Regions from separate parts of the Providencia sp. PROV208 genome, predicted to be linked through region 2. Evidence: predicted binding sites of a transcription regulator. Region 2 holds the regulator's gene; each other region holds the start of a gene.
The links. The regulator LexA, encoded in region 2, represses DNA repair genes until DNA is damaged. The targets are predictions, from matches to a motif close to TNCTGTATGTACATACAGNA.

Region 1 (10,083 bases), on a different contig from region 2:
TTTGGCGGCTAGAAGCTTTAACTTCATCTAATTGAATTTTATCAATTTGACGAGCGCGAGAAGTCGCTTGTTTGGATTTTGATGCGTTAGCACTGAAGCGGCTAACGAAAGATTGTAACTCCGCAATTTGCGCTTTTTTCTTCGCATTATCGGATAAAAGGCGCTCTCTCGCTTGAGTTGCCGCAATCATATACTCATCATAGTTACCCGGGAATAAACGCAACTCACCGTAATCTAAGTCCGCCATATGCGTACAAACGGTGTTTAAAAAGTGTCTATCATGGGAAATGATGACCATGGTGCAGTTACGATCATTCAAGACTTGTTCTAACCAACGGATTGTGTCGATATCCAAGTTGTTGGTTGGTTCATCAAGTAACAAAATATCAGGATCCGCAAACAGCGCCTGAGCCAGCAGCACACGTAACTTCCAACCCGGAGCAACTTCGCTCATCGGACCATAATGTTGCTCAACCGGAATACCAACACCTAGTAACAGCTCACCAGCACGGGCTTCCGCGCTATAGCCATCCATTTCACCATAAGCCACTTCCAGATCAGCAACGCGATAGCCATCTTCTTCGCTCATTTCTGGCATTGCATAAATTCTGTCGCGCTCTTGTTTGACATCCCAAAGCTCAGCATGTCCCATGATAACGGTGTCTAGCACAGTAAATTCTTCAAACGCAAACTGATCTTGGCGTAATTTACCCAGACGTTCGTTTGGATCTGTTGTACTGACATTCCCTGCGGTTGGTGTTAAGTCACCGCCGAGGATCTTCATAAATGTAGATTTGCCCGCGCCATTTGCGCCGATCAGACCGTAACGATTGCCTGTACCGAATTTTACTGAAATGTTTTCAAACAGCGGCTTACTGCCAAACTGCATAGTGATATTATTGGTTGTTAACACTGCGATGCCTTAAATTGATCTTTGTAGAGTCGTCCCCGAGACTGGCTTATTTGCCCTGTTCCCGCCGACTTGAAATCTGATTAGAATAAATAGCCGCGCATTATGCCATAATCCAGCGTTTAGATCTTGTGCTGATTTTCGCGCTACGTTTTCTGACATGAATAAGGTCAACCACGATACCGATTTAGATATCGTATCCGTTAATCACAATCTAAAAATGAAAATAGCGAAAAAGCTCCCCATAAAAGCAGAGCCTAAAAAATTACAACGAGATCCCCATTGTGCGAGATACCTCAGTTAATCCTTCACGTTCATAAAACTTAATAGCTTGATGGTTTTGCGCTAATACAGAAAGCTCTAAATGACTAAATTTTTGCTTTTTTGCCCACTCTTTCATTCCATCCAAGAGTTGTTTCCCTGCCCTTTCGCCACGAAAATCTGGGGAGACAATTAAATCAAAAATATAGCCAAAATCCCTCGGTACAATACAGCTATAAGGATCTGAGGTCTGTTTTTGAGCAATACAAAAGCCTTTAATTTCACCTTCATGATCAACCACTAAAAGATGAAACTTAGTGTCATTAATTGCATTCTCAACAAACTCGTTCGATTGTTCCGCGTCTTGTAAGCGCTCACTATCAAGCTTAGCCATCTCCGCAAATAAAATTTGATAGAGAGAAAGAATGGCTGATAAATCCTCTTTTTTTGCGGTTCTGATCATTGCATCACCCTTTTCAATCGTAGGTTTTTACTGGCGGTGCAATGTATGTCTCAAATTGATCTAATAAATCTGCTGGGGAAGATTCCACAATCGCCATATGACGATATTTCTCATGCAGAAAACCTTCATCCGCCATTTTGTTGGTCATATCAATCAATGGCTGCCAGTAATGATTAATATTGAACAATCCACAAGGCTTAGTGTGTAAACCAATTTGGCTCCATGTGAATACTTCACTGTATTCTTCTAATGTACCGTATCCACCAGGCATGGCGACAAATCCATCCGCAAGCTCAATCATTTTACTTTTACGCTGATGCATAGTGTCTACTTTGTACAATTCAGTCAGATTTTTATGGGATATTTCACGTTCTTCAAGGAGAGATGGAATTACACCTATCGCTTTCCCACCTAAAGATAATACTGTATCTGCAATGGTACCCATCAGCCCAACACTAGCCCCACCATAAACTAAAGCGATATCACGTTTAACCAGCTCTTTGGCAAATTCAATGGCCTGTTTTTGATAAATGTCGTTATTGCCCATGCTAGAGCCACAATAAACCGCCACACTTTTAATTTTTTTCATGTTCTACCTTTCATACCTATTATCATTCTTGTCAGCGCGAAATTATACGGCACCCACAACGAAGCTCAACTCACAATATTTGATTATTTATAACTTAGTGACTCTCTAATATTAAATAATATGGTCAATACTCCATATTTAACAAAGCAATATAATCTGCATGAATTCTGTGAGATAATTCACGTCAATTTGCTGGCTAAGTGTAAATATCCTAACAGGCCACCATTATTATTTAGATTTACCCATTTTACCTGTCACGTTGCTATCGTTTTTTTGAGGTTTTTTATTCATGTCTGCCGATACTAAAAAGAGTGCATTTCCACTATTACCAATAGGCTTGCTATTACTGGCAATGACCTCAATTCAAAGTGGTGCCTCTTTAGCTAAAACATTATTCCCACTTATCGGCGCTCCCGGTGTTACGGGTCTACGCTTACTATTAGCGACTATTATTTTATGTGTCATTTTTAAACCTTGGCGTTTAAATTTTAGAAAAAGCTCATTAGTTCCGCTACTTGCTTATGGCTTGTCTCTCGGTACGATGAACTATTTATTTTACTTAGCTCTCGAGCGTATCCCTCTTGGTATTGCAGTGGCACTTGAATTCACAGGTCCACTCGCTGTGGCAATGTTTTCATCTCGCCGCCCTATTGATTTTTTATGGATAGGGTTAGTGATCACCGGCTTACTCTTCTTATTACCTATTGGGGATAACATTAACTCCCTAGACCTTCTTGGTGTTGCTTATGCTTTAGGCGCGGGTGTTTGCTGGGCTATTTATATTATCTTTGGACAACGTGCTGGTGCAGGTTATGGTGCTGCAACAGTTGCTGTAGGCTCACTGATTTCAGCGCTAATTTTCTTTCCGATTGGGTTAATGCAAACGGGGGTTGAAGCCATGTTTGACCCAGCGATATTGCCTTTAGCCTTAGCAGTTGCCATACTATCCACGGCATTCCCATACACGTTAGAAATGATAGCGTTAACCAAATTACCCGCAAAAACATTTGGTACCTTAATGAGCCTCGAGCCTTGCATGGGCGCATTTTTAGGCATTGTTTTCCTGCAAGAACATTTGACTATGACTCAATGGTTAGCGCTGCTGTGTATTGTTTGTGCCTCTATCGGATCAACCTCAACGTCAGTGCCTAAATCCAAGATTGAAAAAGTCTCATAAATATTGACGATTTTTACCATCCATCACCAAGGCTAATAATTTTATTTATTAGCCTTTTTATTATGTTATTTTTTAGCAGAGCCTTTATTTCATTAGCTTGTAAAGTAATATTCATCTATTTGAAAAATACCAACGATAGATTTGATTGGCAAAATCTAAAATAAATACAATTCACTCATTTACCTATTAAAGTAATAGATAATGACTTTATGACATTCTTAGCTTTACGCTCTATATTTATAAACAGACAAGATAATTGAATCAATTTATATTTAAGAGAGGAAATTCTATGAATACTGCAAAATTATTTAAAACCTCTTCAACTGACCTTTTATATACCCGTAATGATATTGAAGATAGCGTTAAACTAGAAACTATCGGTATATTAAACATGATGGTGATTCATTTCACTGATCTTTCTTTAATCACCAAACAAGCACATTGGAATATGCGTGGACGCAATTTTATTGCAATACACGAAATGTTGGATGGCTTTAGAGATAGCATCATTGGGCACTTGGATGAGTTTGCTGAACGAGCTGTTCAACTCGGTGGTGTGGCAACCGGAACATCACAGCAAGTAAATAAGTTCACATCCTTAGAAGCTTATCCTTTAGATATTCATTCAGTCCAAGATCATTTAAAAGCACTCGCTGAGCGTTATGCTGTTGTGGCAAATGATATTCGCAAAGCGATTGATGAAGTTGAAGATGAAAATACCGCAGATATGTTTACTGCCGCTTCCCGCGACCTAGATAAATTCCTGTGGTTATTAGAAGCCAATATTGAGTAGTGTCGTAAAACAGAGTCAATATATTGACCATGAGACCACTTCGGTGGTCTCAATTTATTTATCGTGCTGCCTTATCTGATGTGGGCATATCGGGTTGCTCAATAGGGAAAACAGGTAACGAATTTAATAAACGTTTCCCGTAGTTTTTTGTTAATAAACGTTTATCGTAAATGATGATTTCACCATAACATTCATGGCTTCGAATCAACCGCCCCGCCTGCTGAATCAAATTGAATGAAGCACTTGGTAAACTTTGCACTTCAAATGGATAGCGCTTTAACGATTTTAACCAATCCCCTTCAGTGATAATCACAGGATTCGTTACGGGTGGAAATGCGATTTTGTGAATATGCACTTGAGTTAAATATTCACCTTTTAGATCTAACCCTTCTGCAAATGACTGTAAGCCTATCAAGGCACTTTTTTGTCCTTGCTTAATACGCTCACAATGGGTTTCAACTAAGCGATAACGTGGTTGATCACCTTGAACTAATAACTGTAATCGCAGATCTTTCACATGCTCAAGAAACCCATCCATCGCACGTTGGCTACTAAATAAAATTAGCACCCCATGGTGATTTCCTTCCGTAAATTGGTGACGAAAATAAGTCGCCATTTCTTTTAAATGTTCCGCTTCATGAGCCATCGTTGGCTCATACTCCATTTTAGGAATAACTAATTTACCCTGTTCTACATGATTAAAAGGTGAAGTCAGCGTGACAAACCGGTCATCACTCTTTTCAGATAACCCGGTTAACTCCATAAAACGTGAATAACTGTTCAAAGAGCGTAATGTTGCTGAAGTAATGACAATATGAGGAACATTTCGCCAGAGTAAATGTTGTAACTGCTCGCTCACTCGAATACCTGCGCAATGCATAAAAATACGTGACTGATTTTTTTCATATCGACGGCTAAGCCATTTGGATACAGGTGCGCCAGAACTTTGTTCAAGCGAGGCTAAGCGCCATAATTTAGCCATATTCTCAAAATAACCCATCGCTCGACTAGTGACTAAAATTGAACGATGCAGACGCACAATATCTTGTTTCGCAGTCTGCTCTGTCAGATCGCTTAAAATTGCTTCAGATAACCCGCGCAGCGCGTCCGTGAGCTTAAATAGCTCTTGGCAGCATAACTGCATTGCTTCGGGTAATACTCCCATTGGGAAAAGGTATTCTGACTCTTTGGATGTCTCAGGAAGTAGTCCATTCGCCAACAATGAGAAATCTCGGAAACAATCCCGTAATTTTTCCGCATGCTGCTGTAACTTATCAGGATTTGCCAACTTAGGCGGTTTCGCAGGACGAAACTGAGCCACGTATTGCCCGACATGGTGAATAAAATTATCCACTTGAGCGGTAAGCTGAACGAGTGTAATTTCCCCTTCGACTTCTAAAGCATCTCTCGCGACATCGGGAATATGGTGCCCTTCATCGAGAACTAGCAATAATTTTTTCGGATCAGGCAATACCGATTCGCTTTCCATCGCCGCCATAACTAAGGCATGGTTAGCCACAACAACATCGGCATCTTCAATTTCACGGCGAGCAATAAAAAATGGACAGCGTTGATAAAACTGACAATTTCGTCCAAGGCAATTCATTTTATCAGTACTGACTTTACGCCATAAACTATCGCTAAACGCCTTTTTATGATGATCTCGCAACCCATCCCAAGCAAAACTATGAAAATCATTACGTAATTGCTGGCACTGAGCTCTTTCCTCACTATTCGCAATTTCTGTTTTGTCTTCCACTAACAGCATTAGGTCAATTTGCTCCCCTTCCGCGGCACAAATCGCTTCTAAATTTCGCGGACAAACATAACGAGCTCGCCCGAACGCGCCCGTGAATTTTAAATCAGGAATAATTTTACTCAGCAACGGTAAATCTTTACTGAAGATCTGGTCTTGTAGGGCTACGTTGGCAGTGCTAACCACCAAGGTTTTCCCCTCTTCACGCCCAACAGCAATCCCCGGAATCAGGTACGATAATGTTTTACCAACGCCCGTTGGGGCTTCAATAATTAAATGGCGTCCTTCAGCATCTGACAAATTTTTCGCCACTTCAGCAATCATTTGGCGCTGAGGTGCCCGAGAGACAAAGCCCTCGATTTGATTAGATAACCCTTTATACCATTGAGTTATTTGTTCTTTGATTTTATTTGACAGAGACATAGATACGCTGAAGACCAAGTAAAGAGGATAAGATAACCAATCACAGAAAAAGCAGAAAAGCTGCTAATTAATCTTTTGCGAAACGCTTCGCAAAACTACTGTATTAATTTCCATTATACACAAATTCTGGAAAGCCTTTCGCAAAACACCTATTCGAAGCAAGAAAATCTCCCTGAAAACTTGTTTGCTATTGCCATCCAGTTATACTTTGGCTTCTTCATATCTAATCAGGCTAATAAAAATGAAAAAAGTCGTCATCGCACTGTGCGCTTTATGCGCGTTGAGTTCTATCGGAGGAATTGTGTTAGCAGGGATGAATATTTATACCCGCTCAACGACACCTTTAGAACAAAATCAGGCTCAATCGCCATCAGTATTACCTGCACCTAATCAAATTCAGTAATCAGCCATTAATAATCTAACGGGACGGTGAGTTATGATGTACAACGATTATTTTGTCACGCCAGAGTGGTTAAATTCACATCTTTCAGATAGCAATCTGATTGTACTTGATGCATCAACCCCCCCGCCAACCGCCCCCTATGATTGTTATCAGAGCTATCTTGATGAGCACATTCCACATGCACAATTTTTTAATCAAGATGAAATTGCAGATAAAAGTAGCGACTTACCGCATATGCTGCCTAGTGCAGCCACATTTAGCCAAGCCGTTGGGGCGATGGGTATTAATAACCAGACCCAAGTCATTATTTATGCGCAAAATAACTTATTTTCATCGCCTCGTGCATGGTGGACTTTCCGCACATTAGGCTGTAAACACGTAAAAATCTTAGCGGGTGGAATTAACGCGTGGAAAGCCGCAGGCTTTGCAACACAGTCAGGTAAAATTACACCACCAGCAACACAAACCTTTATTGCAGATAGGCAAAATGCCAATGCCCTGAACCAACAACAAATGTTGGAGATTGCAACTGATGGTAAGATTCAAATCGTTGATGCTCGCGCCGCTGCGCGTTTTCTTGCTCAAGCCCCTGAGCCGCGCCCAGGTTTAAGAATGGGCCATATCCCCGGCAGTAAAAACGTGCCTTGGGATTTATTAGTGGAGAATGGGGAATACAAATCACCAGAACAATTAAAAGCGATTTTTGCCGAGCATGATGTCGATATTCACGCGCCAACAGTGACAACGTGTGGCTCGGGCATGACCGCCGCGGTTGTCTTAATGGCTTTAATGCTACTCGGTAACTCTCATGTTCGCCTCTATGATGGTTCTTGGGCGCAATGGGGTCAAGACAACGGTTTACCCATCGAACCTTAATCTTACTCATTCCCCCCATAGCTACTTTTTAAGTATGGGGGAATGTAATTATTCTCTTTGCGCTTATAGTGTAAATATAAAAAGCATTAAATAAATAACGTCATTTTTCTATTACGTCATTTTAATGAAGATAATAATTAATAAGTGACTGATGGGAACGCTGAGTAATAAACCTAGAAACGCATTCTACTGTTTAAGGCACTGTAGCAGTATGAAAATTGAAAAATTAAAGCCACACATTATTTAGCGATACGTCATAATATGTGGCTTTAATAAATAATTTATAGTGCGGTAGCAGGTTTTTTTACTTTCTCAGAAAACTACTTGATAAACATCCCTGCAAGGAATAGTACGACGATGGCACCAATAACGGCGACAATAAAGCTGCCAAAATTAAATCCATCTACCTTACCTTTACCAAAGAATGTGCTGATATATCCCCCAACAACGGCCCCTACGATCCCCAGAACCGTGGTCATAATGAAACCCATTTGATAGGTTCCAGGCATCAGCCATTTAGCTAAAACACCCGCGATTAAACCAAAGATAATCCAAGCAATAACGCCCATTTGAGGCCTCCAATATCCAGTTGCACTCTATCTCTGCAGCATTCTATCTTTGTTGCATGTCATAAATGTTTTATTTCATACGGTGATAGCACTATGTGAAATAAATCATCACCATACCTGTTAATTAAAGACCTAATCTTAAATTTTAGCAAATCACATAATTCTAATATGGCATGACAGGTAGCGATTCCACATGATGTGCAATGATATCTGCGATTTGCTCTGCTGTTTTCAAAGCTCTAACCTGAGAGAACAAAACGTCGGCTTGTTGATACTCTTTACGCAAATAGCTAAGCCACTGTTTAATACGGGCTGCGTGGTAATGTCCCGTATCTCCCTGTTTTTCTAACTCTGTATATTTAAAGAGTATTTTGCCAACCTGCTCCCAAGGCATCTTCGGGACATTGTGTTTGATAACTCGGCTCAAATTCGGTGTATTTAAGGCGCCTCGACCAATCATAATTGAATCGCACCCCGTCATTTCCATACACCGTTTAGCACTTTCATAATCCCAGATTTCACCATTCGCAATCACTGGAATTGACAATTTTTGGCGAATCTCACCAATGGCCTGCCAGTTAATACATTCGGCTTTGTAGCCATCTTCTTTTGTACGCCCATGCACTGTTAACTCAGTTGCCCCAGCTTGTTGCACAGCATCCGCAATTTCATGAGCAAATTGACTACTGTCCCAACCTAATCGAACTTTTACAGAGACCGGTAATTCTTTAGGCACTGCGGCACGTATCGCTTTAGCGGCATGATAGATAAGGTCGGGTTGCTTCAATAATGTCGCGCCACCGCCACTACCATTCACTGTTTTTGAAGGGCACCCACAATTGAGATCTACCCCCCAAGAACCGAGCTCTACCGCGCGGTTGGCATTTTCAGCCAACCACTCGGGATACTGACCTAACAACTGTACTCTCACTAATGTTCCCGAGGGTGTTCGGCTGCCATACTGGAGCTCCGGACATAGCCGATAAAACGTTTTTGCAGGCAGTAATGTATCTACAACTCGTACAAATTCTGTGATGCACAAGTCGTAGTCATTCACCTCACTCAATAAACGGCGAACCAGAGAATCAAGTACCCCTTCCATCGGAGCGAGCAGTACACGCATTAGCTTTCACTACACCCTTGTCTAACACGCTTCTGAGCGCTTTTCCATGGAGAACCAGCTGATTCAGATTGACCTTTACCCGCGCTTGTATTTTGACGACGAGGACGACTATGACCTTTATTGCTATTACTTCGCTCACCACCACGGTTATCTGGAGAACGACGGTCATTGCGCTGAGAAGGCTTTTGAATCGGCTCAGCTTTGATTGATGGGTTTGGTTCATACCCTTCAATCGCCATTAATGGAATAGATTTTTTCAGTAACTTTTCAATATCTTTCAGCAACTTAGCCTCATCGATACACACTAAAGAAACCGCCATACCCGTTGCTTCCGCGCGCCCAGTACGACCAATACGGTGAACATAATCTTCAGCCACATTAGGCAACTCAAAGTTAACTACATAAGGCAGTTGTTCAATATCCAAACCACGGGCAGCGATATCTGTCGCCACGAGTACACGGATATCTCCCGATTTAAAATCAGCTAAAGCGCGAGTACGAGCTCCTTGGCTCTTATTTCCATGAATTGCCGCTGCTTTTACGCCATCTTTATTTAAATGTTCCGCTAAACGGTTAGCGCCATGCTTAGTACGCGTGAACACCAAGACTTGTTGCCAATTCTCGCGCCCAATCATAAATGACAGTAATTCTGCTTTACGATTTTTATCCACTAAATGGACATATTGGGTCACTTGTTCAGACGCAGAGTTACGCGGTGCCACTTCAATCGATACAGGGTT
Region 2 (10,083 bases):
GGACGAATACGGCGAGGATTTAATACCACCATATTATCGTCTTTCAGGCAGATCAACTTTTGGCTGTTCAGCTCATCAATCAATGTATCCACAGTGCTGACGAGTGCGTTAGTGTCATAACGCATAAAGAGTTCAGCTTTCAGGAATGGGTAAATCAGACCAACTTGCTGGTGGATTTCTTCACGACTAATACGTTCATGGTGTAGCACCATGCTGGCTATCAATGATGGCAGAACCAGTAAATGATGGATATTGTTACGGTAGTAAGTCATTAAGACGGCATTTTCGCGAGGCAGGATAATGATATCCCCCATGCTATCTTTTTCGACTTCAAACTTATTCATCTGCAATGCGTGTTCGAGAAGCTCTTCTGCCGTTTTGTTCGGCGTCGTTGCATCTGCGGTATAAGGTACATTACGCAGTAGTTGCAGATAGCATTCGATTTGCTCAATCAGTTGTTCGCGGGTCAGTGAACGTTGACGCGACGCTAACAGTGCTGTTGAACATAAGTTAATCGCGTTAGCGGCTGCCGCATTATTGATATTCACCATAATGTTATCAGCCAGACTACTGACCGTTGGGTTCAACCAAGTTGGGCGCTGAGGCTCAATAGGGTCAATGGATTCACGCCAATTAGGTACGCGATTATTTAAGTATTGGGTGAGCGAAATTGGCTGACCAAAATTCACATAGCCCTGACCTAAATTACGTAACTTACGTAAACCACGTACCATCGAGAAGAAGCCTTCTTTCTCTTTTTCCGCGCCACGTAATTCTTTCGCGTAAGTTCCCACTTCCATCACATGCTCGTATCCAATATAGATAGGGACGATAGTGATAGGGCGAGAGTCTCCACGTAACATGGCCTGCAAGGTCATCGACAAGGTACCGGTTTTAGGTTCCAGCAAGCGACCTGTACGTGAGCGTCCACCTTCCACAAAGTACTCAATCGAATAGCCGCGAGCAAAGAGCTCACTGAGGTATTCGCGGAATACGGTAGAATAGAGTTTATTGCCTTTAAACGTACGACGAATAAAGAATGCCCCTAAACGGCGGAAAATGGGACCTGCTGGCCAGAAATTGAGGTTAATACCAGCTGCAATGTGCGGTGGTACCAGCCCTTGATGATAGAGAACATATGAAAGCAGCAAGTAGTCCATGTGGCTACGATGGGACGGCACATAGACAATTTCATGACCATCTTGAGCCAATTGACGAACACGTTCAGCATGCTGAACGTTAATCCCTTGATACAAGCGGTTCCATGTCCAACCTAAAACTCGGTCAGTGAGTCGTACTGCTTCATATGAGAAGTTAGCGGCGATCTCTTCCATCATCGCCACGGCATTTTGCTGGGCTTTTTGTAATGGAATTTTTTTGCTGCGAGCTTCATCTTCGACGGCTTTTTCAATCGCTTTAGAAGAAAGCAATTTATTAAAAAGCTCATAACGTGCAGGCAGTTTTGGACCGACAGCCGCCAAACGTTGGCGAGAGTAATGAATACGCGCCACACGAGCGAGTTTATTGGCAATAATCGTGTCGGTACCATGCTCTTGCGCCATTTGACCCAGTGAAATACTGGGTGAAAAACGCACAAAGCTATCGCGCCCTAACCAAAGGACGGCGAAGAATTTTTGCACACCGTTTAGTAATTTCAGGGGTGCAGGCTTATGGCCTTCGCGTCCAGGCGCTCGCCCGAACATGACCGATGCTGGCAGCATTTGAATATCTAGATTTGGATTATTTTTATGCAAATCAAGATACGCATGGAATATTTTTACTGACTCTTTACGTGGATCTGGAGAGTAGTAACGGAATACACGCGGACCATCATCAATGAACACATAGGCAGGGAGCTGGGTGCCATTGATGTCGTTATCCACGAGAGGATCAGGTAAACCAATCGCTAAGCATTGTTGGCGAAGCGTGAGAAGGTCGGACTTTGAGTGATATGGCAAAACGTACAGCGTTGGCTTGTTTGGATCAAGCTGCAACTCTGTTATCGGGTCCGTTGGAATTAGTTTACTTTTTACCAATAATTTCAGTGGTAAATTCAACGTGTTGTAATATATTTTACGCCATAGTGACATAAACGATTATAGCCTCTTGTTAGTAATGCTGCGCAATCATATCAGAAAGCAGTGTTTAGATCTGTTATCGATAATTCACTTTGACTGCAAAAGTTGATTATTGTTTAAAAATTAAGGAAAAAATATGGCAAGTCAAACTAAGGGACTCACGCGAGTTATCAAAGCAGCTGGGTACTCCCTTAAGGGTTTAAAGGCAGCATGGGTGAATGAAGCCGCATTTAGGCAGGAAGCGGTTGCTGCTATCATTGCGATAATTATAGCTTTTTACTTGGACATTAGCCAAATTGATAGAATTTTACTGATAGGTTCAGTGGTTTTAGTCGCGATCGTCGAGTTAATAAACAGCGCTATTGAAGCCGTTGTTGACCGTGTTGGCACGGAATATCATGAATTATCGGGCCGAGCAAAAGATATTGGCTCCGCTGCGGTCTTTGTCACCATTGGATTGGCGTTATTTATTTGGGCTACCGTTCTCTGGGAACGTTATTTCGCACTTTAATAGTCTAAAAATAACAAAAGAGAGAAAAAGCAAAGAATTCAGCAATAAATTACAGATTTTGGCTAATTTAACAGTTCCCAATCCCCATTTACCTGTATATACTCACAGTTTGACTGTATAAACAAACAGGGGAACGGGATGAAAGCACTGACAGCTCGACAGCAGCAAGTTTACGATCTGGTGCGTGACCACATTTCGCAGACGGGCATGCCACCAACACGCGCTGAAATAGCAGCAAGTTTGGGATTTCGTTCGCCTAATGCGGCAGAAGAACATTTAAAAGCCTTAGCTCGTAAAGGGGTTATTGAAATTGTTTCTGGAGCTTCCAGAGGCATTCGTCTGTTGTTAGAAGAAGAAACCGAAGATTTAGGGCTTCCTCTGATTGGGCGTGTCGCCGCCGGCGAACCATTGCTTGCACAAGAACATATTGAAAGTCACTACCAAGTTGACCCAGAGTTATTTAAACCTCATGCGGATTTTTTATTGCGTGTGAATGGTATGTCGATGAAGGATATCGGCATCATGGATGGTGATTTACTCGCGGTGCATAAAACTCAGAATGTCCATAATGGACAAATAGTTGTGGCTCGTATCGAGGATGAAGTCACCGTTAAGCGCTTTAAACAACAAGGCAATCGCGTTGAATTGATTGCTGAAAACCCTGAGTTTGCGCCAATCGTTGTTGATTTACGCGAACAGAATTTTACTATTGAAGGGTTAGCTGTTGGGGTTATCCGTAATAGCGATTGGCATTGATGATGAGTGATTGAGTCTGGTAGCAGACTCAATATCTCTTTTTATCGGGTGTTTTTTCTTTATATTGTTCTTCCGTTTATATAGGCTTTTCTTTTTATATAGCCATATAACTCTTATTCACTTCGCTCTATCTATCTATCTATCTATTGCCTCTGCCATTAGGTTGTTATCTATTATAGCTATGGCGCGAGACGTTAATCTTATTAACCTTTGCTGATAGGTTTTTTACGGTTTTTTCTTTGGATTAGATGGGGGCTGATGGTCATGATCGCAATGTTCATGATCTTGGCAACTGGTGATTTCAACGCATTTTTGACATAAACCATGGTTTTCTACAACGGTATGCCTGAGATGAAAATGATTTTCTTCAGCAAGCGTACTAATAGCCTTTTCTATGGTTGTACAATCACTTTCCGTCACATTCCCACAATTATCACAAATCAACATCACTGAGATATGGCTTGGATTATCCACATGGTGGCAGACCACATAACTGTTTGTGGATTCAATTTTATGGATAAACCCTTGTTCCATTAGGAACTCTAAGCCGCGGTAAACAGTAGGGGGTTTAGCTTGAGGTTCTATTTCACGCAGCAAATCAAGAAGGTCGTAGGCACTAATCGCCCCATGTTGCTGTGCAATTAGTCGTAAAACCGTTTCTCTTTGTGGAGTTAAACGAACACCTCGAGACTGGCAAATACGTTCGGCCGTCGTAAGCAGCATATCTTCACTGATTATTGTCATCTTGTCTGGCCCCACCTAAATAGCGCTTCAAATGTTTATTACTGTTTAGTTTATCATAACTTCGGCTCCTGTTGCGTTTGAAATGATGTTTATGGAATAAACAATTTTCCCTACAATTAATACAGAGTTTTAACTTTAATAAACGTATGGTTAATAAATAACAGATACCTTATTTAAATGGTCAGCTTTTTTATTTTAAATAAAACTCTAATTGCTACATTTTGGTTAATAAATTGACGATCTATTTAACCAAATAAAAACAAATATTGAAATTTATGGTTACTGCTTGATGCATATTTTAATTAAGACTTATCTTACCGTCTGTTTTTTATATAGCAATTACTTGTGTAAAGGTGACTATTCTTGGGTGTTAAATCTAATAAATTTTCCTTTTATTGGGTTATTAGTTTGTAAATAAATATAAATATAGATTTTTATAATTATAAGGTTTTTGCAATATTTTGAAATTTTTATAAATACAAAATGAAGTCTTCATATAAATCTTTCTAAGTAATTTATTATTTCTTCAAGTTTGCTTACTCATTTAATGTTTAAAGCTTGTTTATGTCGGTTTTTCGATATAAAAAACCAAGCTAACTCTCTATTTGGGTGTTTTTTGACAACATATATCACATATGTAGAATTGACATCAGAAAATATCACAAGGTAGTCATCAGAATTCATTTAGTGTTCTATATCAATTTTAATTAATTAATGAATGAATCAATAATTAATTTGGAAGTGAGAATGTTGGCTCAATGATTTCTGTTTTTTAAATCACATAGATGAGATGGATCTTGTTTATATAAAAAAATCTCTAACCTGAATGAAATTCATCAAGTAGGAAAGCTAGAGGAATCTTCAAGGGCGCACTACTTAAGTAAAGAAACTTAATTCTGCATCGTAGAAACAGGAAAGAGAAATAGCAGTTCCTACTCATTCAAAGGAAAACTTTTATGAAACTGAATAAATTAGCATTAACTCTAGCTTTAGGTTTAGGTGTTGGCGTTTCTGGTGCTGCTTTAGCTGCTGACCCAGTAGAAAGTTCACAAGGTGAAATTCGTTTTACTGGTTTCATCAATGATGTTCCATGTTCAATCGACGCTGACAACCTGAAGCAATTAGTTGAATTCGGCGAAATCGCATTGCACGAACTGACTTCAAACCAATTCCGTTCAGATAGCAAAACGTTCGATATCGTTCTGAAAAACTGCTCAACTGAAACTTATAAAAACGCAAAAATCACCTTTACTGGTTCAACAGTAAACGGTTTCCAAGGCTTCACTGGTGACTTACTGGGCTTAGGCGGTAAAGTTCAAAACGCAGGTATCGTAATCACTAACGGTGCTGACAAAGTTGTTGAATTTGGTAAAGCATTCCCAGGTACTGGTGACGGTTATGCGTTAAACAATGGTGACGGTTCAGAAACTACTCTGCACTTCGCTGCATACGTTAAAGGTAACGAAGACCCAACTAAGAAAGCAACAACAGGTCGTTTTGACACTGTCGCTAACTTCAAAATTGTTTACCAATAACAGTAAGTTTCTATAGAGAATAAATATGGCGTAGTCATACGCCATATTTTTCAAACTATTTTCATTGTCTTTGTTTTTATAGGTGCGCAGTTAATGAAAAGCATGAAACTAAATCTAATTACAAAATTAATGCTTTTAATGTTAACGCCAATGGTTGCACTCTCTGAAGAAGCCGTTGATTTTAACACCGACTTCATTGATTCTGACGGTAAAGAAAACGTCGATTTCAGTAAATTTTCTCACGCCAATTATGTCCCACCTGGAGACTACTCTTTAGCGATTGAAGTCAACCGCGCTAAGGTTTCTATGGAACAACCTATCACATTTTTTAATCCTAATTACGACGATAAAATTTCATTGGCATGTGTTACCCCTGAAATTTATGCGCTATTGGGATTAAAAAAGGAATGGGATAGCCAAGTCAAATGGCTAGATGATGGAAAATGTTTGGATATTCGTTCTGTTCCCGATATGACAATTCAAGGGGATTTGGCGAAGAACGTTGTAGAGTTCAATATTCCTCAGGCCTACATGGAGTATTCAGACCCTGATTGGGACCCACCATCACGTTGGGATGACGGGATTATGGGCGCATTTATTGACTATAACGCGACAGGACGCGTTGTTAATAAACAAACCGGCGATAAAGGAACGAAATCAGGTCTGACGGCCACGGGGACTATGGGGGCAAACATCGGAGCATGGCGTTTGCGTGCTGACTGGCAAACACAAAATGGTGAGCTGAATAAAGGCAGTAAATCATGGTCTTGGAACCAGTTATATGCGTATAGAGCCATTCGCTCGATGAGTGCTCGCCTGACATTAGGTGAACAATATTTAACATCAAATCTGTTTGATAGTATTCGTTTTATTGGTGCAACTCTCGAAACCAATGAAGCTATGCTACCACCTCGTTTACAAGGCTATGCTCCTGAAATTTCTGGTGTTGCAAAAACGAATGCGACAGTCATAGTTAAACAGGATGGTCGTATTATTTATCAAACAGAAGTCAGTCCTGGTCCATTCCGTATTCAAGATGTGAACTCATTCGGTGGCGGTACACTGGACGTGTCTATCCAAGAACAAGATGGCACGACAACAAATTACCGTGTTGAAACTTCTCGACTGGGTACGTTAACTCGTCCGGGACAGTTGATTTACCAATTTGTGATGGGTAAACCAACGAAAGATGACCATAACACTCAAGGCCCTGCATTCAGTATGGGGTCGCTGTCTTGGGGTGCGACGAATAACACCACTGTTTATGGCGGTTTGTTGGCATCATCCGAATATCAAAACGTCGCATTTGGTTTGGGACGTGACTTTGCGCCATTTGGTGTGTTATCTGGAAACATCAATATTTCACACGCGCAAATGGGTCGATTGGATGACAATGAAACGTTGACGGGGAATTCCTATAACCTGACGTATTCAAAACAATTCGACGAAATTAATAGTCAGATTACCTTCGCGGGTTATCGATTCTCTGAAAGAAACTATATGTCGATGAGTCAATTTGTTGACCGTCGTTATAGAGGGGATAAGGTCGATAGCGGTAAAGAGCTTTATACCATTATTTTTGGTACCGCATTCCCTGATTACAACGCGAATATGTATTTGAACTATTCACACCAAACTTATTGGAATAGAGCGTCTACAAACCAGTACAACTTTACGCTATCGAACTATTTTGATATTGGCAAAATTAAAAATGTCAGTCTGAGTGTGACGGCATATAAAACGAAATCACGCGATAGCGATGATGACGGTATTTATTTAAATCTGATGATCCCATTGGATAAAAATGAATCAAGTATTAGCTATTCCGGCTCGTATGCAGGGGGTAATAATACCAATAACGTTAACTACTATAGTCGAATTGATAATCGCTCTTCTTACTCGGTTTCTGCGGGTAACTGGGATAAAGACAAGTTAACGACAGCTGGTACCTATAGTTATGATGGTGATAGAAGCCAATTAAACCTCAGCGGAACTTATATTCAAGATAATCAAACAACCGTCTCGATGCAGTTAAAAGGCGGAATGACCATGACAGGCGAAGGCGGGGCATTACACCGTAATAATTCAATTAAAGGCGGATCAAGAATATTAGTCGATACTAATGGTGTCGCGGATGTACCCATCTTAAATGGTGTTACACCCGTCGGGACTAACCGCTACGGTAAAGCGGTGATCACGAGTGTGATGGACTATAACCGTAATAACTTAAATATCGATCTGAAAAATGTGCCAGATAATGCCGAAGCATTGCAATCGACACAATATGCAACGTTGACTGAAGGTGCGATTGGATATCGTAAGTTTAATGTCATTACGGGGCAAAAAGTAATGGGAATTATCAGCTTAGCTGATGGGGACTACCCACCGTTTGGGGCTTCAGTCAAAAATGCGAAAAAAATAGAAGTGGGAATTATTTCTGATAAAGGTTTTGTTTATTTAGCGGGTGTTAATCCATCAGAGTCTCTTGATGTGGTATGGGGTGATGATGCTTCATGTCATATTCAATTGCCTGAAAAATTAGATAACAACATGGAACATAATGTTTTATTACCATGTAAATAATTATAAATAAATTTTTAACGTCAACGGTGAAAATATGAATTTATTAAATAAACGTAATGCGGTAGCAGTGTTAAGTGCCTCATTACTCGCTCAGTCAGCCTATGCGGCAATTGCAATTGATAGAACTCGTGTCATTTATAACGAGGGCGATAAGTCGGTGAGCGTAGGTTTAAGTAATGAACATAAAACCAGCCCATATTTGGCACAAGCATGGATAGAAAACGATAAAGATGAAAAAGTCAATTCACCGTTTATTGTGACTCCGCCAGTGCAGCGACTTGAAGCGGATACAAAAAGCCAAATCAAAATTCAATCGGTTCCGGCTATCGCTAAATTACCTAAAGATCAGGAAAGTGTTTATTACCTGAACGTGAGAGAAATTCCACCTCGTAGCGAAAAAGCCAACGTATTACAAATTGCATTACAGACAAAAATTAAATTGTTCTATCGTCCTGCTGTAATTGCAACTAAAGAAAGAATGGATTCAATTCCTCAGGAAAATGATATCAAACTGGTCAAGCAGGGTAGTGGATATATCGTTAAAAATCCAAGCCCTTATTTCTTATCCATAACTCAATTGAAAAAAGGCAATACGGACGTTAGTAATTTTGAGCCAATTATGGTTCCACCGCGTGGTGAAGCTGGTTTAGGCAAAAACACAGGAGATATCGGGGCATCACCAACCTTAGTTTATCTCAACGATTTTGGCGGTACGATTGACTTGAAATTTAACTGCAGCGCGGTTGAGTGTTCTGTCGTACCTAGAAAATAAGGTCTGCCGCTATGATGTCTATTAAAAATTTAGCCAAGGTATTATTGATATCATCGATTCTTTATACGTCAGGTACCTTTGGATTCTCAGGTTACCTGTATGTGGAAATTAAAGGTGTCGTCTTATCCAAGCCCTGCCAGATTAATAATGGACAAGCCATAGAAGTCGATTTTGGCGATGTCATGACTACGCGTGTTGAAGGTGAAGTGTATAAGCAGCCAATGGACTACACGATTACTTGCAAAGACGGTGTTCAGCCAAAATTGAATATGTATATTGACGGCGTGCCCGCGGTGTTTGACCAACGGGCGCTTAAAACGAGTGTTGATAATCTTGGAGTACTTTTTAAAGCGGATACCAGTGATTTCCCATTAAAAAGTAAGCGCACGGTTAATTTTGCATCACCCACTAAATTATTTGCGGTATTAGTGAAGAAAAGTGGTGCAGATCTCCCAGCGAAAGCCTTTACCGCCAACGCAACACTCAAAGTCGAATATCAATAAGGGTGATAAACATGCGGGACATTTATAAGCTCATTGGGATGTTTTTACTGTTTATCATCTTCCCTTTCTCTTCAGTGGCGAAAGACAATGAAACAGACATTCTGATTAAAGGTAATTTAGTTACCCCTCCACCGTGCCATATTGATAACGGCAAAGATATTGAAGTGGATTTTGGTAACGTCTCCATTAAGTCTATTCAAGGTAATGCTCAAAAAAGGCAAGTAAATTACCAAATTCAATGTGAAGAAAATAAGAATAACTGGGCCATGTATTTAATGTTGAATGGCGCCAAAAGTACATTTGATATCAATGGATTAAATGCAGGAATTCCTAACCTTGCTGTTAAGTTTCAGCTGGGCGATCAAACATTAGATTTAGGTAAAAAATATTTAATCAACCCAAGTAACCCTGGTGTACTTTGGGCGGTATTGGTCCGAGATGGCAATAAGGAACTCAAAACAGGTGACTTTATTGCAAACGGAACCTTGCTTGTGGAGTACCAATAATGAATAAAAAAATACGTTTTGGAATTTTATTTGTCTTACTGGGAAACCTTGTTGCGATGGGAACGTATCCTGTGCAGGCTGCACAGAATAATATG
Region 3 (10,083 bases), on a different contig from region 2:
TTCAATTTTCTTAATACCCTTTGGTAACAATGAACTGCCTTTTTCTGTAATCGCTAATTGTGCGCCATCATCAATATAAACATCCCCTGCCGCAGGTGCGCCAAAAATCCAACGTTTACGATTTTCCATTGGATTTTTTTGACCATAGAAACGGGTTCCAACGGGAATATTTTCAATCACCGCATTAATGACATCGGGCTTATTACCCGCGGCGATAATCACATCAATTCCAGCACGCCCCGCAACATCCGCAGCCTGTAACTTCGTTGCCATTCCACCAGTGCCTAATCCCGTTACGCTGTCCCCAGCCATACGACGTAATTCATCATTTATACCGCGCACTTCAGGGATCAATTTAGCATCCGGATTACTGCGCGGATCCGCATCGTATAAACCTTCAATATCAGTCAATAGCAGTAATTTGTCGGCATCTCCGAGAATTGCAGCCAGTGCGGATAAGTTATCATTATCCCCGACTTTAATCTCTGCGGTTGCTACAGCATCATTTTCGTTAATTACTGGAATAATGCCATTATCTAATAGCGCTTGCAGTGTGTCGCGAGCATTAAGAAACCGCTCACGATCTTCAAGATCGGCACGCGTTAATAACATTTGACCAATATGAATACCATAAATGGAAAAAAGTCTTTCCCATAATTGAATTAAACGACTTTGACCGACTGCCGCCAGCAGCTGTTTAGATGCAATGGTAGCGGGCAGTTCGGGGTAATTGAGATGTTCACGCCCAGCGGCAATTGCACCTGATGTGACAATAATAATTCGGTGACCCTTTTCATATTGCTGCGCACATTGTCGAACCAGCTCAACAATTTGAGCTTGATTTAAACGACGTGAGCCCCCTGTTAAGACACTCGTGCCAAGTTTAACCACAAGTGTTTGGCTATTTTTCATCATTTTTCTGCCATTAGGATTAATAAATACAAAGTGGGTATCAGTTTTATCAGGAGATGCGCGTTATGCCAACAGGCATAACGCAAAATTAAACAAAAGTTGGTTTAAAACAATTTTATGCGCTTAATTCCAGCTTTAATTCTGTCATCAAGGGAGAAGGGAACAAGCTTAACTCAAGGGCAGATAATTGTTGGGAAAGGCGTTGATGGAAGGCGTGCAAATTCTTTTCTACCGCTTCCGCCGTTGACCCATCCTTCAAAGTTTTCGTTTGCCATTTTCCCTGACCAGTATAGATCCCTAAATTATAGGCAAATTCGAATCCATTATCGGTGGGGGCTAACTCTAACCACCACCCCCAGAATTCACGGTTTTCTGGCACAATATTCGCATTAACGCAAACCACCAAACTATCAAAAAAATAACAATTTTTGACAGATTGTTGTTCACGTAAATAAGGACCCATTGCAGCAAACTTCTTTAAAAATTTTCCATTCGTGTAATCAGTCGGTAACGCCATATTAAGGATCTCCTTCTTGGGAAGATCCCTTTTTAACAAATGTTAAAAAATAAGCAAGTTATTCAATAGAATTATAATATTTTACTTTCTAACCATTTCGTTGTTTCTGACATGGAACGCTCAAAAGCCTCTAAAACAGGGTTACTTGGCAACATCAATAAATGACTATCCATAGATGAGCGAGCAATTAAATCTGAATCAGCCTTCGGACTATAAGGATCATTTTTGAAACAGACCGTCATCATTGGAACTTGATTACGACGCCCCAGTAACCCTTGCTTCCGAAGAGAATAGCAACTTAATTCATGACGTAACGATTGACCATCGACTTGATAAATACCCAGACGGCTGGCAAAAACATCCAATGCCATACGCGGAATGTCTTTTTGATATTTTTCTTCATGCAGCAGGCTGTGAACAATCGGACCTAATACCGCAACGGCTTTAATTTTATCTGGGCACATGTACGCTAAACGTACAGCAATATTCGCGCCAAAGCGGATCCCAGTGATAGCAAATCGTGTATGGTCAATCCATGGAATGGTATCGAGTTGACGAACAACTTGCTCATGTAACGTGCTAGTTTCTTGCGAAAGGCTATATTTCCCAGAGTAACCTATCGATGGCATATCCAATGTTAACATCGCAATACCACGAGGCTCTAAATAGTCTCTAAAGTAACGGCTATAATCGGTTTGTAAGCTATCGAGCATGCCACATACCATCACCGTTGGATAAGGTCCTTGTACATTGGATGGGATATGAAGAAATCCACAAACCTCTTTGCCACCATCCACTTTGAATGGGATTTTTTTCAATTGATACTGAGAGAATTTTGCTGCGCTATCATAAGCTTTACACGCTAAAACAATGGCTTGATCTGCAAGTTCATCCCCTTTAATAAACGGGTATGCAGCAATGCTATATAAGTTTGCTGCGCGTAGCCATGCATCACAGGCTTCTTGACCTTTTTCAAATTCTAACGCTTTTTGTTGCCACTTCATGGCTTGGTGGGACCATTCAAAGCACCAATTTCCACGGCGATTGCCAATCACAGTATCGAGCCACTCTTCTCGGCTACGTTTAGCAGCCGAGATAGCAATACGGCTTAAGACTTCTTCAATTTCAATGGCATCAATACCACGCCAGATCCACATCAAGCGATTAAGCATGCGATACCAATGATTATGCTGAGAACCACTTAATACACTGTGGTTTTGTAATTGCGACAGAGTATGGGAGGAATAAGAAACCAAAGTCGATGTTTCAACTTGCCTAACGCGAGGTTTAAACAGTTTTTCGGATAAATTTTGCTGAGTCATGTGGATTCCCTACTTTTACCAATTAAATCTGTCACATAAACAAAAAAGGGAGTGCATAATGCACTCCCTTCTATCATATCGTGTTTCGCTAAAATCACTTAGGTAATAATGTGGAGTTTTTTATAAAACAACCACTACCTACAACAGCTTAACCCAATAGACTTATTTATCTTGTTCACACTATTTATCTTGTTCACACAAGGGATCAATAAACACAACGCCCATATCCCAAGGCTGTTCAATCCAAGTGTTTTGAGGGATATCAACAACATAGTCATCAACTAATGGACGACCAGCTGGTTTTGCAAAGATAGTGACAAAGTGTGCTTTTGGATACATATCGCGGATCGCTTTCGCTGTACCGCCAGTGTCCACTAAATCGTCAATCACGATAAAGCCTTCGCCATCGCCTTCAGCACGTTTAATCACGTTGAGTTCACGCTGATTATCGTGGTCGTAGCTAGAGATACAAACGGTATCAACATGACGAATACCCAGCTCACGCGCTAACAGTGCAGCAGGAACTAGACCACCGCGACTAACGGCAATAATACCAGTCCATTGTTTTGCTGGTAATAAACGTTGTGCGAGTTTACGGGCATGTATTTGCAACATATCCCACGTTACGACATATTTTTCGCTCATAAAATTCGGGTCCCGAAGGTGAGTAAAACAGAAATGTGTCTTGCGGAAAAAAGGTTGCGCGAGATTATAGTGATTTGGCGCAGGAAAAACCAGCGAAACCATCCCACTAAATGAATAATTCTTATTAACGCTCTCCATTATTCGATGTAAAGTGTTATGCTGAATCAATACATAAAACCGCTTAAAACTTGAGTTATTACACTTAAGTACAATCTTAAATTAAGTGGTGAACGCCGTCAGTCGATTGTTTTGGGTGTGAGCCAATCTCTAGCTTGAAATATGACGGGAAGATTACGATAAAAGTACCAAGGAGAAGAACGTGTCACAATTATCAACGCTAAAACCACAACCACTGTGGGATATTTTCGCAAAAATCTGCTCCATTCCGCATCCATCAAAACACGAAGAAGCTTTAGCCGCTCACATCATGGAATGGTCTAAAGGAAAAGGTTTTCACGTTGAACGCGACCAAGTTGGTAATATTTTAATCCGTAAACCAGCAACTGCGGGTTATGAAAACCGCAAACCTGTCGTACTGCAAGCTCACTTAGATATGGTGCCGCAAAAAAATAACGACACAGAGCACGATTTCACGAAAGACCCTATCCGTCCTTATATTAATGGTGAGTGGGTAACCGCGGAAGGCACAACATTAGGTGCAGATAACGGTATTGGTATGGCATCTGCATTAGCTGTATTAGCTGATGAAAGTGTTGAACACGGTCCATTAGAAGTCTTGCTGACTATGACCGAAGAAACAGGTATGGATGGCGCTTTCGGCTTACAACCAAACTGGTTACAAGCAGATATTCTGATCAACACAGACTCAGAAGAAGAAGGCGAAATTTACATGGGTTGTGCTGGCGGTATTGATTTCACCGCGACCTTTGATTTAACTCGCGAAGCATTACCGCAAGGTTATAAAACCTTTATTATGACTCTGAAAGGTCTAAAAGGTGGTCACTCTGGTGGTGACATACACTTAGGTTTAGGTAATGCAAACAAATTATTAGCTCGTTTCTTAGCGGGTCATGCTGAAGATTTAGGCTTAAAACTGTTGGAATTCACAGGCGGTACCCTGCGTAATGCAATTCCACGCGAAGGTCATGCAACCATTGCAGTACCTGCCGACAAAGTCGCTGAACTCACTGCATTAAGAGCACGCTATGAAGGCATTCTGAAAAATGAACTCGCGGCTGTTGAACCTAATTTAGTCTTACTGTTAGATGAAACGTCAAGTGACCTAAAAGCGCTGACAGATGATTGCCAACAACGTTTAGTTTTCTTCCTGAACGCGGCACCAAGCGGCGTAATCCGTATGAGCGATGTCGTGAAAGGCGTTGTTGAGACTTCATTGAATGAAGGCGTTGTCAACATGACAGAAGACAAAGCCGAAGTGATCTTCTTAATCCGCTCACTAATCGACTCTGGTAAAAACTACGTTGTGAACATGCTGACTTCACTGACTAAACTGGCGAAAGCTCAATACCGTGCTGAAGGTGGATATCCAGGTTGGCAGCCAGATGCAGACTCACCAGTCATGCATATTGTTAGCGACACTTACCAAAAACTGTTTGGTAAAATTCCAAATATCATGGTTATCCATGCGGGTCTTGAATGCGGTCTGTTCAAAAAACCTTACCCATTAATGGACATGGTATCAATTGGACCAACGATTCGCGGTGCTCACTCACCAGATGAACGCGTTCATATCGAAAGCGTAGGTCAATACTGGACATTATTAACCGCTATCTTGAAAGCGATTCCAGTTAAAAACTAATTCAACATTGGATTATCAATGTTATAAATATCAGGGTCATAAGCTACGGTTTATGACCCTATGTTTTTACTCTATAAAAATAATGAAAGCTGCCTTTCAATTTGTGGATTTTGCAACGTCACATGTAACCCAACCAATCTGACACCGCGCCCTGCTCTACGATTTTCCCAAGCCTGTTTTGCTAGCTGAATTAAGTCCTGTTTATTTATCGTCGGATAGACATGTTCTTGTGTAGTTTGTTGGAAATCATCAAATTTTAGCTTCACGCCTTGGCGAGCAATACGTAAATCCGGCTTTACTTTCTCTAAACGAAAATGCAGTTCATCGTACAGCGTATCAAGTAACGGCAAGCAATCCTCCCATTGATGAATATCTTTCGCTAGCGTACGCTCAACCCCGACTGACTTACGTAAACGCTCAGGATTCACCGCTCGTTCATCAATACCATGGCAACGCTCCCACAGCGCCTGACCAAATTTCCCCATGCTTTTTATCAGTGCCAACATGTCATATTTCTGCACATCTGCACAGGTCAGCAACCCCATATCTGCGAGCTTTTGCGCCGTCACCTTACCGACACCAGGAATTTTTTTTAATGGAAGGGAGGCAACAAATGTGGGCAGTTCTTGCGGAGTGATCACAAACTGCCCATTGGGTTTATTCATATCAGACGCAATTTTTGCGAGAAATTTAATCGGTGCAATACCCGCAGAAGCCGTTAACTGTAACTCATCGAAAATTTGCTGGCGGATAGCCTCTGCAATTAATGTGGCTGAACCATGAAGTTGCTGGCAATCCGTAACATCTAAGTAAGCTTCATCCAGAGAGAGCGGCTCAATAAGATCCGTATAGCGAGCGAATATTTGCCGAATATGGTTAGACACATCCTTATAGACAGCCATACGACCGGGGACCACCTTAAGGTGAGGACAAAGCTTTAATGCCAGAGCTGTCGACATCGCACTGTGCACCCCATAACGCCTCGCTTCATAATTCGCGGTGCTCAACACACCACGTCTGTCCGCACTACCTCCGACTGCAAGAGGAACATTACGTAAACTCGGGTCGTCACGCATTTCTATCGCTGCAAAAAAGCAATCCATATCAATATGAATAATTTTACGCATGATAGACGCTCCAACCAATGATTACTGAATAAATATACAGTTGTTTTATTAGCCACGCAACTTATTCATCTGATTGAAACGTATTTCTGAGACACTGTAAAAGCACGAAAAAACGGAAAGTTACTCCTAATTCATAGGCAAACTACTTACAACACAGCCTGAAAATATTAAAACAACCATTCAATTAACTTCATGTTAGTGCATTGAATTTACTATCATTATGGATTATACAAATGCAAATTATATCAACATCAGTCTTCAAAAAGTCTGTCGCGATAGGCTTACTACTTTTGGCTAGTCAATCCGCTTTCTCCTTAACACCACATATTGTTGCACACCGTGCAGGTACGGCTGATGCACCAGAAAACACCCTTTATGCCATTGAGCAAGCTAAAAGCAATAAGGTTGATGCGATTTGGCTCACTGTGCAGCTCAGTAAAGACAACCAATTAGTCCTTTACCGCCCGAGTGACTTAGACGCGTTAACCGATAAAAGTGGATTCATTTCAGGTTACACCGCAAATCAGTTAAACCAAATCAATGCGGCTTACAAATTTAATCAGAAACACAATCAACAATTGCCTGCGACACAGACCACCATCGTGACGCTAGAAGAGGTGTTAAAAAAATACCCTGATACCGTTTTTTATATCGATTTAAAATCGCCTGATGCAGATCCGAATAATCAAGCTCTCGCTATTCTGGCATTACTAAACAAAACCAATGCATTTAGCCAAGTTCGCTTTTATTCCACCAATGATGCTTTTTTGAAAGCCCTGAAACCACTTTCAACTCAATTACAGTTATTTGAAAGCCGCGATGAAACACGCACTATGCTGGCAAATAGTGTCATGGACCACAAATGTTCTATTGAGAATGACAAATCTACCACGCGCTGGTACGGCTTTGAATTACGTCGCAAAGTTGAAATTGTTGAGAAATACACGCTTGGGGAAGCTCGCTCCCCTGCCACCTTATCGTGGGATAAAGAAGCCATCGACTGTTTTAGAAAAAATGGCAACGCCTATATCATCGTGTTTGGTGTCAATAATCAAGATGACTACCAATTTGCTAAAGAAATTGGCGTGGATGCAGTGATGGTCGATTCACCAAAAGCCTTCAAAAAATAACATTAAAACTATTAGGCTACTTTTATTCAATAGCCTCTCATTTAATTTAAGTAGCTTATCTTTATTATAAATGTCCCTCATATTTCATTTCTTTTCATTAATACATGATATTAAATATTAATTACATTTCAATACGATACTGCCAAACTCATTTTGAGGAAAATTTGAATCCTCAACATCTAGCTACAATGTCATACCAAATAAAAACATGAGCAAGAGGTAATATGTCTATTTCAAAAGGCACGATATCAATTGAAAACAAATGGAATGAAACTATCAAGAAAGTTGAAATAATTTATAAAAGTAACGAGAGTGAATATGATAATGCCTTTGTCACATACAATTTATCTAATAATAAAACTCTCAATGATATATTTAACATCTCGTATTCCTCGACAGGGAAAAGTGAATGGATTGGAAACATAACGACGAGTGACGGTATAAAATGGAGTAGCGGCGATTTCCTAACGTGTAATGCAAATAAAGCTGAATATAGTCATATCATGATCAGCTTCGATGGGAATAAAAAAGAAATGCACGTTTCTTATCCTAGATTTAATTCATGCGCAAAAAAAATGAACCCAATTTAATTTCAATTAAAAATAAAAAACCTTAGCCATCAATCAATGACTAAGGTTTGTATTTATTACAGTTTAAAATCACAAAATGCGGTTTTTCTCTAACATTTTTTTGCGGGCTTCTTCACGCGCCATGCGCTTTTTACGTGCATCACATGGTTCGGGACAGTCACACACTTTTTCTACCCCGATACTACTCAAACCGCCACAGCTACCTTGGATACTTTTACGCTTGATGATATACCCAAGAGACATACCTAAAAATGCCAACAAAAATAAAGCAAAGGCTGCAAGAAAAACATTCAACATTTCGTTTTCCTCCTTTTACTGTTTTTTCTGTAAAAATGGTTCGAATGCTTTAGTGTAACGCTCTTCGAAACCTTTATCTGTCTTAATAATCATAAAAACAGGCACATTCATTTTTTCTGCTAAGGCTAAACCTGCTTCTGGTCCCATCACATTTAACCCTGTCGATAAACCATCCGCTGTCATACAGTCTTCGGCTAATACTGTGATTGAAACTAAATTATGGGAAATAGGCTTACCTGTTTTTGGATCGATGGTATGAGAAAAATGCACGCCATTTTGTTCAAAATAGTTACGATAATCCCCCGAAGTGGCAATCGATAAATCACCAGGTTCAATGATCTCTTGTGCCGTTTGGCTCACACCGTCAGTTGCCGGTTTTTCAATCGCAATACGCCACGGTGCATCTTTTCCATTTTTCCCTTTGGTACGGACTTCACCACCAATATCAACCATATAATCATTGATATTGATGGACTCCAAATATTCAGCAACCACATCAACGCCATACCCTTTAGCGATAGAGGATAAATCAACATACAGTTCAGGGATTGTCTTAATTAGGTTATTACCTTGAACAGAGAGTTTATCGATACCGATCCATGCACGGCGCTTTTCTAACTCTTCGTCAGTAGGTGCTTTAGTCACTCGACCTTCAGGCCCAAACCCCCACAAATTAACCAGCGGTCCGACTGTGACGTCTAAACTACCATCAGTAAGCTTGTTTATTTCAATTGCCTTGCTGACGACCTTTGCTGTCGCCGCTGACACTGGGAATGGTTCATTCACCTCATTGGATTGATTAAAACGACTTAATTCAGAGCCAGGGCGATAGGTTGACATTTGGTCGTTGACCTCTTCCAAGCGTTTGTCAATTTCAGCTTGAATAGCTTCTGAAGAAGGCTCTGATGAGTCTGTCACGAACTTAACAGAATAATAGGTTCCCATGGTTTGCCCCTGAAGGTTCTTTTGTTCAGGTCCACCACATGCGGCAAGAAGGAGCGTCGCTGCGAATAGCAGCACTGGAGTCAATACTTTTCTGTTTAGCATAAAAATTTCTCAGCGTTAATTGTAAGCGCCCACTAGAGAAAGAGTAGGTGCTGAGACGTCTAACAAACTCAACATTCACAAATCTAGAGAATACTCACGTTTAAAATAGGAGCGCCTATTCGGCGCTCCCTAGTTTACAACCAAAAAGAGGAAAAAAATCCTTTTTTCCTCTTTTTAGTCAATAAGCGCCCAGTATTTTGGGCGCTTAACCGATAATTTAAAGCAACTAATCAGCCACCAAAATCATCCAGCAAGATATTTTCGTCCTCAACACCAAGGTCTTTTAACATCTTGATGACTGCAGCGTTCATCACTGGAGGTCCACACATGTAGAACTCACAATCTTCTGGTGCAGGATGATCTTTGAGGTAGTTTTCATACAAGACATTATGAATAAATCCTGTGTAACCGTCCCAATTATCTTCTGGCAAAGCGTCAGAAAGTGCAACATTCCATGTAAAGTTGTCATGTTCCGCAGCTAATTGATCAAAATCCTCTGTATAGAACATTTCACGTTTCGAACGTGCACCATACCAGAAACTGATCTTACGCTTAGTATCTAAACGACGTAATTGGTCAAAAATGTGGGAGCGCATAGGCGCCATACCCGCACCACCGCCGATAAAGATCATCTCAGCATCCGTTTCTTTCGCAAAGAACTCACCAAATGGTCCAGAGATAGTGACTTTATCACCTGGTTTCAATGACCAGATGTA

Region 1: dinG (ATP-dependent DNA helicase DinG) is a predicted target of LexA. The motif match lies at 6,469-6,488, and genes of this name have one in related genera.
Region 3: dinB (DNA polymerase IV) is a predicted target of LexA. The motif match lies at 6,326-6,345, and genes of this name have one in related genera.

The regions. Positions count from the first base shown of each region.
Region 1 covers NZ_JAMPNS010000010.1:44,365-54,447, reverse strand. The annotation lists gene PR766_RS08135 (ABC-F family ATPase) at 1-913, opposite strand, end outside; gene PR766_RS08130 (GNAT family N-acetyltransferase) at 1,176-1,634, opposite strand; gene PR766_RS08125 (TIGR00730 family Rossman fold protein) at 1,648-2,223, opposite strand; gene rhtA (threonine/homoserine exporter RhtA) at 2,513-3,400, shown strand; gene dps (DNA starvation/stationary phase protection protein Dps) at 3,690-4,193, shown strand; gene dinG (ATP-dependent DNA helicase DinG) at 4,252-6,372, opposite strand; gene PR766_RS08105 (hypothetical protein) at 6,614-6,775, shown strand; gene sseA (3-mercaptopyruvate sulfurtransferase) at 6,812-7,651, shown strand; gene PR766_RS08095 (GlsB/YeaQ/YmgE family stress response membrane protein) at 7,972-8,220, opposite strand; gene dusC (tRNA dihydrouridine(16) synthase DusC) at 8,384-9,343, opposite strand; gene rhlE (ATP-dependent RNA helicase RhlE) at 9,343-10,083, opposite strand, start outside.
Region 2 covers NZ_JAMPNS010000017.1:25,816-35,898, forward strand. The annotation lists gene plsB (glycerol-3-phosphate 1-O-acyltransferase PlsB) at 1-2,090, opposite strand, end outside; gene PR766_RS13795 (diacylglycerol kinase) at 2,215-2,589, shown strand; gene lexA (transcriptional repressor LexA) at 2,728-3,345, shown strand; gene zur (zinc uptake transcriptional repressor Zur) at 3,571-4,089, opposite strand; gene PR766_RS13810 (fimbrial protein) at 5,046-5,624, shown strand; gene PR766_RS13815 (fimbria/pilus outer membrane usher protein) at 5,718-8,207, shown strand; gene PR766_RS13820 (fimbria/pilus periplasmic chaperone) at 8,242-8,979, shown strand; gene PR766_RS13825 (fimbrial protein) at 8,991-9,482, shown strand; gene PR766_RS13830 (fimbrial protein) at 9,494-9,988, shown strand; gene PR766_RS13835 (fimbrial protein) at 9,988-10,083, shown strand, end outside.
Region 3 covers NZ_JAMPNS010000003.1:32,428-42,510, forward strand. The annotation lists gene proB (glutamate 5-kinase) at 1-912, opposite strand, end outside; gene crl (sigma factor-binding protein Crl) at 1,028-1,429, opposite strand; gene frsA (esterase FrsA) at 1,501-2,751, opposite strand; gene gpt (xanthine phosphoribosyltransferase) at 2,932-3,396, opposite strand; gene pepD (beta-Ala-His dipeptidase) at 3,716-5,176, shown strand; gene dinB (DNA polymerase IV) at 5,248-6,303, opposite strand; gene PR766_RS01970 (glycerophosphodiester phosphodiesterase family protein) at 6,537-7,433, shown strand; gene PR766_RS01975 (hypothetical protein) at 7,658-8,023, shown strand; gene nqrM ((Na+)-NQR maturation NqrM) at 8,093-8,320, opposite strand; gene PR766_RS01985 (FAD:protein FMN transferase) at 8,336-9,367, opposite strand; gene nqrF (NADH:ubiquinone reductase (Na(+)-transporting) subunit F) at 9,598-10,083, opposite strand, start outside.